2 regions of the Dorea amylophila genome follow, and region 2 is predicted to be linked to the other one. Evidence: riboswitches for the same ligand, from Rfam matches in the RefSeq annotation. Region 2 holds a riboswitch; the other holds the start of a gene.
What was found. A riboswitch is a leader RNA that binds a small molecule or an ion and turns the genes downstream of it on or off. The one in region 2 is predicted to bind FMN.
Positions count from the first base shown of each region.

Region 1 (5,440 bases), on a different contig from region 2:
TGATTGTTTTCACCATCGGCTGCACCTGATTAAAGCTGCTTCATCAGATTTACCATCTCAATTGCGGACAATGCACAGTCATATCCTTTATTTCCTGCTTTACTTCCTGCACGTGCGATAGCCTGTTCGATATTCTCTGTTGTGATCACTCCGAATAATACCGGAATTCCTGTTGCAAGTTCAACCTGCGCGATTCCTTTGGCCGATTCATTACACACCAGATCATAGTGGGAAGTATCCCCGCGGATAACTGCTCCCACGCAGATGACTGCATCATACTTTCCGGACTGTGCCATCTTCTGTGCAGTCAGCGGAATCTCAAATGCTCCCGGTACCCATGCAGCCGTAATGTTCTCTTCTTCTACCCCATGTCTTACCAGCCCGTCGACGGCTCCGCCCAATAACTTATTCACAATGATCTCATTGAATCTGGCAGCCACGATTCCGACTTTCATTCCCTCAGGTGCTACTACTTTTCCTTCTACTAAATTGATCTGTCTCATGATTTCTTCCTCCTGTTATTCATTAAATCTTTTTATAATTCTATTTCTTTGAAAATGTGTCCCATCTTTTCCTGTTTTGTCTTCATATATTTCAGATCATACTTCTGCGGTGGGATCTCCAGCGGTACTCTTTCATTGATCTTCAGTCCAAACCCACCAAGTCCATAGACTTTGTCCGGATTATTGGTCAGAAGTCTCAATGACTTCACTCCGAGATCAGATAATATCTGCGCTCCGATCCAGTACTCTCTGAGATCCGGTGCAAATCCCAACTTTACATTGGCCTCTACCGTATCATATCCCTGCTCCTGCAGTGCATATGCCTTGATCTTATTGAGCAGCCCGATTCCTCTGCCTTCCTGCCTCATGTAAAGAATGATCCCTCTGCCTTCTGCTTCTACCTGACGCATCGCTGTCTGAAGCTGCAGACCACAGTCACATCTAAGCGAGCCAAATGCATCACCTGTCAGGCACTCCGAATGTACCCTGCAAAGTACATCTTCACCGTCTCCGATATCACCTTTTACCAGTGCAAGATGATGTTCTCCTGTAATATCATTGATATATCCGTGAAGTCTGAAATCTCCATACTGCGTCGGAAGGTCTGCAACCGCCTCTTCTTTTACATGTTTTTCATGGATTCTCATGTAATCCTGAAGATCACGGATCGTAATAAATGTAAGATTATGCTCTTTTGCAAATTCCCACAACTGTGGTGTACGCATCATTGTGCCATCTTCTTTCATAATCTCACAACACACGCCGCATTCTTTCAATCCAGCCAGTCTCACCAGATCAGTCGTCGCCTCTGTGTGTCCGTTCCGCACCAGGACTCCGCCTTTTCTGGCAATGAGTGGAAATACATGTCCCGGTCTTCTGAAATCTTCCGGCTTCGCATCTTCATCCACACATTTCATGATTGTATAGGAACGTTCTGCTGCCGAAATACCTGTCGTCGTATCAACATGGTCCACCGCAACGGTAAATGCTGTGCTGTGATTATCGGTATTCTCCGCAACCATCGGTGGAAAGTTAAGCCTTGCTGCAATTTCCGCACTCATCGGTGTACAGATAAGCCCTTTCGCATAAGTCGCCATAAAATTGATATTCTCCTGTGTTGCAAACTCTGCTGCACATACCAGATCCCCTTCGTTCTCTCTGTCCGGATCATCTGTAACCAGAATAACCTTTCCTTCCCTCAGATCCCTTAGTGCCTCTTCGATTGTATTGTACTGATTGTTTTGTGACATTCTATTTATCCTCCTGTTCTAAAATCCGAATTCCTGCAAAAATTCCATCGTAATTCCGGATTCTTTTTTCTCTTCTTCACTCTTTCCAAGGCCTAACAGCCTTTCTACGTATTTTCCGATCACATCATTCTCCAGATTCACCGAATCGCCCGGCACTTTTTCCAAAAGCGTCGTTTCTTCTCCTGTATGCGGGATAACCGATACCTGAAATCCCTCTTCCTCTACTTTTGCCACCGTCAGGCTGATGCCATCTATACAGATGGAGCCTTTTTCTACGATCAGATGTAATATCTGCGGCGATGTTCCGATAGATACCCAGATGGCATTCTCCTCCCGGATCAGAGACCGGATCACACCGGTTCCGTCAATATGACCGCTTACGATATGTCCTCCAAATCTTCCGTCTGCAGCCATTGCCCGTTCCAGATTCACCTGACTTCCGACTTTACAGCTTCCCAGACTGCTTCTCCTGATGGTCTCTGCCATCACATCTGCAGTAAATCCATCCGGCTGAAGTGATGTAACTGTCAGACACACTCCATTGACTGCGATACTGTCACCGATCTTCGTTCTTTCCAATACCTTCTTCGCCCTGACTGCCAGAACTCCCGACTCTCCGGTCAGCTGCATATAGCGGACCGATCCTTTCTCTTCTACGATTCCTGTAAACATGGCCCCTCCTGTTCTTTTTCACATACCTGACAGATTATCCTGATGTCTTCACCGATCCGGCAGATATCCGTACATTTCAGTTTCAATGCTTCTGATGGAAGTCCGATGCCGATTCCTTGCACCGGTGTCTTACTGTTCTTTCCGCCAAATAATTTTGGTGCGATAAAACAGTGTACCTCTTTTACAATTCCTGCCCGCAGTGCACTGTCGTTCAGCGTGCCCCCGCCTTCCAGCAGAATGCTGTCAATACCCTCATTTCCAAGATATGTCATCAGCTTTTTAAGGTCTATCTGACCTTTTTCATCCGGACAGCAGACGGTATCCACGCCTTTCGCATGTAGCCGTTCTATTTCTTCTGTTATTTCTTCGTTCTCTTCCCGTCCTGCATAAGCCACGATTGTCCGGTACTCTTTTGCACTTCTTACGATCTGGCTGTCAAGCGGTATCCTAAGACTGCTGTCGCATACTATTCTGACCGGACTTTTCCATCCTTCTACCCGGACATTCAACATCGGATCATCCGCAAGTACAGTCCCGATACCGGCCATAATACCCATATACCGGTGCCGCATATGCTGCACTTCCTGTCGGGCCGGTTCTCCTGTGATCCACTTCGATGCGCCCGTCTTTGTCGCAATTTTCCCATCCAGTGTCATAGCATATTTCATCACTACATACGGTGTCTTCGTCGTAATATAATGGAAGAACACCGGGTTCAGACAGTCACATTCTTCCCGCATAAAATCCTGAACTACTGTAATTCCCGATTCACGCAATATCTGTGCACCTTTTCCTGCCACCTTTGGATTCGGATCCCTGGAACCGATCACCACTTTTTTAATCTTCTGTTCTATGATCGCTTCCGTACACGGCGGTGTCTTGCCATAATGACAGCATGGTTCCAGCGTAACATAGATTGTCGCACCCTCTGCCGATTCTGTAAGCGATGCGATTGCATTGCGCTCTGCATGAAGTTCTCCGCATTTTTTATGATAACCTTCCCCGATGATCCGGCCGTCTTTTACGATCACCGCACCTACCATCGGATTCGGATTCGTCCATCCTTCTCCCTTTTTTGCAAGCTGGATTGCCCGGAGCATGTATTCCTGATCCGTCATTTTTCTTCCTTCTTTCTTAGTTATACAATAACCCCTGCAGGATACCTACAGGGGAAATGATCTGTTACATGTAACTGACAAATGATCTGTTAACCAAAAAAGCTCTGAAATGGATCACCATCTCAGAGCTCAGACACTACATTCATCTATTAAAATAACTGTACCATCATCTTCTCTCATCCAGACTATACTGTCGGCTCCGGAATCACACCGGATCATGCCTCTCGGCCCGCGGGCTTTACCGCCGGTAGGGAATCGCACCCTGCCCTGAAGATTTCGTTTTTTTTATCATAATACTTTATATATCATTTGTAAAGCAAAAGTTTGGAAATAGCAAACTCCTTTTCACATTGATTTCATCTGCCAATTTTGTTATTCTATACGTATAGATTATTGTCACCTGAGAATACGTAGAATCTAAAGGAAATCAAATTATGAAAATAGAGAAAAAAATATGGCTCTCGTTGATCGCATCTGTCTTATTTGCCGTCATCTTTTCCATCTGGATATTCAGACAGGATACTGTTCGGAACGAACTGCCTTTTGATAACACCACCTCACTGAAAACAACAAGTTTTAAAACTGACGGTGCGAAAACAGAATCTGTGATCCTGTCCGATGAATTCCACACACAAAAAGCGATTCTTTTCCAGACTACTCATACCAATGCAGAAGTCTGGCTTGATGGGAAACTTATTTATCAATACGGAAATGAAACACACACACCCAAATTCATGAAATCACCCGGCTCCTGCTGGCATATTGTAGACATTCCGGCAAACAGTGATGCCAAGAAACTGACCGTCAAAATCATCCCTGTATATCAGGGTTATTATGGGAACCCGGCTCATCTTTTTCTGGGTACGAGGGGCGATTGTATTCTGAAGATTCTCAGCCAGAGTCTAGGAATACTGATCGTCAGTTGCGGTGTTTTATTTTTGGGATTTCTCTCTCTGGTATTGTATATTGCAGTGATCCGTAAGAAACAGGAGGATTTTTCCGAAGAAACATCTAAAATATTCCTGAATCTTGGAATCTTTTCTCTGTTGATCGCCTTATGGTCCCTGAAGCAATGTGGTTTTCTGCAGTTTTTAGTTCCGGATGGAAGAACACTGTATTTTATTGACTTCTTTACATTTTATCTCTTTCCTGTACCGTTTAATTTCCTTTTGTATGATATTTGCAAAAGTAAATTCCGAAAAGGTGCCCTGTTCCTGTCTGTTTCTTATCTGATCAATATGGGCGCAGCCGTCCTTCTTCAGTGTATGGGAATTGTCGATATCTTCCTGATTCTTCCGATCACGCATCTGATCATGCTTGTGAATGCAGCATATACGATCGGACTGATCCATTACGAGGCAAAACAGCTTGGAAACGAACTTGCCAGAAAATTCAGATACCCGATGTACCTCATTATGTATTTTGCCTTGTCGGAACTATTGGTTTATTATATCCGCAGATTCCAGCAGACATCTGTATTTCTTCCGCTTGGGACTCTGCTGTTTATCCTTATGCTGATCTGGATCCAGGTATCGCAATATTATGAGCAGTGTATCCAGAAGCAAAAACTAATCTACTTCCAGAAACTGGCTAATATAGATATGCTCACCGAAGCCATGAACCGGAATGCCTATGAAAATATGATCCGTTATCTGGACGAGCAGGAGCTGGAATTACATACAACCGGAGTTGTCTTGTTAGACCTTGATAATCTGAAGGAAATTAATGATAACTTTGGCCACGAAAAGGGAGATGAAGCCTTAAAGCTTTGCTATCAGTGTATCCGCCAGGCTTTTCCATCGGAACAGAATTGTTTCCGAATCGGTGGAGACGAATTTGCTTATATTTTCCATAAAGATGAAAAAGAGCTGATTGCCGATAAGATCCATAAACTGGA
Region 1 is NZ_JAOQJW010000011.1:84,750-90,189, reverse strand. It holds gene OCV72_RS08540 (HAD family hydrolase) at 1-16, opposite strand, end outside; gene ribH (6,7-dimethyl-8-ribityllumazine synthase) at 30-503, opposite strand; gene OCV72_RS08530 (bifunctional 3,4-dihydroxy-2-butanone-4-phosphate synthase/GTP cyclohydrolase II) at 536-1,753, opposite strand; gene ribE (riboflavin synthase) at 1,772-2,425, opposite strand; gene ribD (bifunctional diaminohydroxyphosphoribosylaminopyrimidine deaminase/5-amino-6-(5-phosphoribosylamino)uracil reductase RibD) at 2,407-3,543, opposite strand; FMN riboswitch at 3,708-3,822, opposite strand; gene OCV72_RS08515 (EAL domain-containing protein) at 3,978-5,440, shown strand, end outside.
Region 1: another riboswitch for FMN. It lies ahead of ribD (bifunctional diaminohydroxyphosphoribosylaminopyrimidine deaminase/5-amino-6-(5-phosphoribosylamino)uracil reductase RibD); the one in region 2 lies ahead of OCV72_RS10695 (ECF transporter S component).

Region 2 (5,440 bases):
TATTTTTGGGAAAGAAGTTTGCATTGACAACGATCATCAGTTCCTTTATTTATCCAATATTTCTGTCGATGGCACAGTCCATTCCGGGAATAGACAAAGTGACGCAGGATAATGCTATGCTTGCGGCATTATATGGAGGGGTTCTCCTTGGAATCGGTATCGGACTGGTGGTAAGAGTAGGTGCTTCTACCGGTGGAACAGATATACTGGCACTTGTGTTACACAAATGGTTTCATGTCCCGGTAGCGGTATTCTTGTATATCGTAGATTTTTCGGTGCTGGGATTTCAGATGCTGTTTTCAGATTCGGAACAGATACTGTATGGTATTCTGAATTTGTTTTTAAGTACGGTTGTGCTGAACCGGGTGATGCTTCTTGGGAAGTCACAGATCCAGTTATTTGTAATTTCGGACAAATACAGAGAAATCCGTCAGAAAGTCTTAACGGATATTGATGCCGGAGTGACGATGGTAGACATCGAGACCGGTTATGGAGAGCAGAAGCAGCAGGGCGTATTATGTGTTATCCACAGCAGAAAGCTGTATTCGGTAAAAGAGGCGATTCAGGAGATCGATCCGAAAGCATTTATCACGATCACGCAGATCAATGAGGTGAGAGGACGCGGATTTACAATGGAAAAGCTGCGTTACGACGAATTGAATCTTACGAAAAACTAGACTTTACAGGTATTGTGAGTTAGAATGTTAACAAAGATTGAAGGAAGGACGAGGTATCATTTATGGAGAAATATACTGGCAAATCAATATTTAAAGGAATTGCAATTGGAAAAATATTGTTCTACCAGAAGGGAGAACAGCCTGTAAAACGTGTGAAAATAGAGGATACTGCAGAACAGATCAAACGTTACGAGGATGCACGCGCAAAGGCAGCAGAGCAGTTACAGGGACTGTATGAAAAAGCATTAAAAGAAGTCGGAGAAGCGAATGCTGCTGTATTTGAAGTACATCAGATGATGCTGGAAGATGATGATTATATTGATTCTGTTGTTAATATCATCGAGACACAGCAGGTAAACGCAGAATTTGCCGTTGCTACAACAGGAGATAACTTTGCGAAGATGTTTGCAGAGATGGAAGATGATTATTTCAAAGCGAGAGCAGCAGATGTAAAAGATATCTCGGAACGTATGGTAAATATCTTAAGTGGGAACGAAAGCGGTGGAGCCATCGGTGATGAACCTGTGATCGTTGTGGCAGAAGATCTTGCACCAAGTGAGACGGTCCAGATGGACAAGGAGAAGCTCCTTGCATTCGTAACCAGACTTGGATCTGCAAATTCACATACAGCAATCCTTGCAAGAACGATGAACATCCCGGCACTGATCGAAGTTGATATTAAAGAAGAGTGGAACGGGAAGATGGCGGTTGTAGACGGTTACACAGGAACATTCTACATTGATCCGGATGAAGAAACTTTAAAGAAAATGCAGGAAAAGAAAGAAGAAGACATCAAAGCAAGAGAACTTCTTCAGGAATTAAAAGGAAAAGAAGATATAACAGTAGACGGAAAACATATCAAATTATATGCAAATATCGGCGGTGTAAAAGATGTTACAAGTGTACTGGCCAATGATGCGGCTGGAATCGGTCTGTTCAGAAGTGAATTCTTATATCTGGAAGCGGATAATTATCCGGATGAAGAAGCACAGTTCCAGGCATACAAGACAGTAGCCGAGAACATGGCAGGTAAGAAGGTAATTGTACGTACACTGGATATCGGTGCGGACAAGCAGGTGGATTATTTCAACCTTGATCATGAAGAAAATCCGGCCATGGGATACCGTGCGATCCGTATCTGTCTGGACAGAAGAGATATCTTCCGTACACAGCTGCGGGCACTTCTTCGTGCAAGCGCATATGGTAACATTGGAATTATGTATCCAATGATCATTTCTGTAGATGAAGTGAAAGAGATCAAGAAGATCGTAGAGTCTATCAAAGCAGAACTGACAGAAAAAGGAATCGAGTACGGTGAAGTTGAACAGGGTATTATGATCGAGACACCGGCAGCAGTGATGATCAGCGATCTTCTGGCAGAGGAAGTTGACTTCTTCAGTATCGGAACAAACGACCTGACTCAGTATACACTGGCAATTGACAGACAGAACAGCAAACTTGACAATATTTATGATTCACATCATCCTGCAGTGCTCCGCATGATCCAGAAGACAATCGAGAACGGACACAAAGCAGGATGCTGGGTTGGTATCTGCGGAGAACTTGGAGCAGATATGACTTTGACAGAGACATTCCTTAAGATGGGAATCGATGAATTGTCTGTATCTCCGACATTTGTTCTTCCGATCAGAAAACTGATCCGTGAGATGAGCACAAAATAATGGTTGCATAGACGGTTATGCCGTACTATAATATGAGACGAAAGAAGATTCTTCGGGGCAGGGTGTGATTCCCAACCGGCGGTAAAGTCCGCGAACTGGTCATTGAAGAATTTCTGGTCAGAGATATCTGGACAGATGTTATCAATGTGATGATCAGCCGATCTGGTGAGATTCCGGAACCGACAGTAAAGTCTGGATGAGAGAAGGATGATATGATATTACAGAATTATCAGAATGATATGATTGCCCCGTTGCCCTTTTGGGTGACGGGGTTTTTGTCTGAAATGTGAATATCGTATGGTTCAAAATAAGAAGTTTCTTCCTTTAGAATATAATTCGGTTTAAAGGAGAAAGAAAGATGAGTACAAAAGTAATGACAAGACAAAATGAAAAAAACAGAAACAAAATCAGGACAATGGCACAGATTGGTATGTTATCGGCAATCGCAACAGTATTGATGTTGTTCGAAATTCCGCTTCCGTTCGCTCCGTCCTTCTATGAGATAGATTTCAGCGAAGTACCAATCCTGATCGGAAGCTTTGCAATGGGACCACTCGCCGGAGCGGCAATAGAACTTATCAAGATCTTACTGAACTTTGCAATCAACGGAACTATGACAGCGGGAGTCGGAGAAATCGCAAACTTCCTGATCGGCTGTTCACTGGTTGTGCCGGCCGCATTGATCTACCATAAGAAACATACCAGAACCGGAGCAGTAGCCGGAATGGCAGCGGGAACCGTATTCATGACAGTAGTCGGATGTTTTCTGAATGCCTTCGTATTACTACCGGCATATGCCAAAGCATTCGGTATGCCGATCGACGGCCTGGTTGGAATGGGAACTGCCGTAAACAAACATATCACAGACCTTAAGACTTTTGTGATGCTGGCAGTCGGACCATTCAATCTGCTGAAAGGTATACTGGTATCTTTGATCGTGTTCCTGGTTTATAAAAAAATCAGTCCGATATTGAAGATGAATGCGTAATTTGGGATTTCATTTATTAACTGGGAAGCGGCCTCTCGGTCCTTGAAGGAAACAATAGATAAGGCTTCTTGTTCAGGTTCCATACCATAAGAAACACTAAGAGAGTCAGAATCACCTAAAAGCAAAGGAACTACGCTCAAACTCGGCGTTCGCCTCAAACACGTTCGCTTCGTTCCTTTAACGGTGCTTCTGACTCTCTAATTGTTTCTAACGGCATTCCACATTCACAATAATCCTTATCTATTGTTTCCTTCAAGTCGTGACTGACAGCGGATGTTAATAAATGAAATGCCCGGAAGTGTAACCCGGTGGAGGCCACTACGGTTACGCATTTGTCATTTCATTCGTAAGGCATTTGATACACACGGAATAAAGCTTGGAAAGGTGTTCCAGTGAATGTGAAAGAGGCGTTGGTAATTCTTAAGGGGCAAAATTCTGCGTTAGGTTTTCAAAATTTGACTGTCTGAGGCGTATGCCGAGTTTCAAATTTTGAAAGCCTGCTTTTAGCAGAATTTTGCCCCTTTAGAATTGACCCGCCGATGGAACCTGAGCAGGAACGCCTTTTCAAGCTTTATTCCGGTTCGGGTATCCACAGCCTTCCTGAATTAAATCCCAATTAAATTTATTCCGCCGGGCAGATTTCCACCCAATACCCATCCGGATCATTGATAAAATAGATACCCATCTCCGGGTTTTCGAAACAGACACAATCCATTTCCTTATGGAATGCCAGTGCCGCGTCCATATCATCTGTCTGCATTGCCAGATGAATCTCATTGTCTCCGAGATCGTAAGGTCTGTCCATATCGCGCAGCCATGTGAGCTCTAATTTGTGCGGGGTGGTATCATCTCCCATGAATACCAGCTTGAAGCTTCCGTCGGCAGCTTCTGTCTCTTTTGTAATCTTAAGTCCAAGTGCTTTTTGGTAGAATTCGATAGACTTGTCAAGATCGGCAACGTTAATGTTATTGTGATAAAATGTGAATTTCATACGTTTTCCTCCATTATTGATAAAAATTAATATATTTAAGCTGTTATCAGAAAGTATATCATGAGTAGCAGAAGAAAAAAAGATGTGTTATACTTAAAGATACTGAATACAGTGATTTCAAAAAATGGAAAGGGAGAGCTTATGATAATAGAGACAAACAGTGAGAAAGAGACTTGGGATCTGGGATTTAGTCTGGGTGAAAAAGCCTGCGCAGGACAGGTGTATACATTGGTGGGAGATCTGGGTGTCGGGAAGACGATATTTACCAAAGGTCTTGCCAAAGGACTGGGGATAGATGAACCGGTCAGCAGTCCTACATTTACCATTGTGCAGATCTATGATGAAGGAAGACTTCCCTTTTATCATTTTGATGTGTACCGAATCGGTGATGTGGAAGAGATGGATGAGATTGGCTATGAAGATTACATTTACGGAGAGGGCGTCAGCCTGATCGAGTGGGCTAATCTGATTGAAGAGATATTACCGGAACATTACACAGAGATTAAGATAGAAAAGGATCTGGAAAAAGGATTCGATTACCGGAGGATTACAATATGCGAATATTAGCATTAGACAGCTCAGGACTGGTCGCCAGTGTAGCTGTAGTAGAAGACGGGGCAGTGGATGACCAGGTCATTGCCGAATATACAGTCAATTATAAGAAGACACATTCACAGACATTACTTCCGATGCTGGACGAGATCGTGAAGATGACAGAACTGGATCTGCATACCGTAGATGCGATAGCGGTAGCCGGAGGGCCGGGATCATTTACGGGACTTCGTATCGGTTCTGCAACGGCCAAGGGACTTGGACTTGCGCTTGAGAAACCACTGATTCATATTCCGACATTGGAGGGACTTGCCTGCAATTTGTGTGGAATTGCAGATGTTGTATGTCCGATTATGGATGCAAGACGCGGGCAGGTGTATGCAGGAATCTATGAATTTGACGGGCAGAAGCTTCACATACTGGAAGACCAGATGGCAGTTCCGATAGAAGAACTGGGAGAAAAGCTGAAAAAGTATTTAAAAGAAGGAAGAAGAGTAACCTTCCTTGGCGACGGGGTCCCTGTGCATAAGACAAAGATCACAGAAGAGAT
Region 2 is NZ_JAOQJW010000015.1:84,268-89,707, forward strand. It holds gene OCV72_RS10685 (YitT family protein) at 1-677, shown strand, start outside; gene ptsP (phosphoenolpyruvate--protein phosphotransferase) at 740-2,359, shown strand; FMN riboswitch at 2,404-2,571, shown strand; gene OCV72_RS10695 (ECF transporter S component) at 2,718-3,347, shown strand; gene OCV72_RS10700 (VOC family protein) at 3,970-4,338, opposite strand; gene tsaE (tRNA (adenosine(37)-N6)-threonylcarbamoyltransferase complex ATPase subunit type 1 TsaE) at 4,480-4,905, shown strand; gene tsaB (tRNA (adenosine(37)-N6)-threonylcarbamoyltransferase complex dimerization subunit type 1 TsaB) at 4,893-5,440, shown strand, end outside.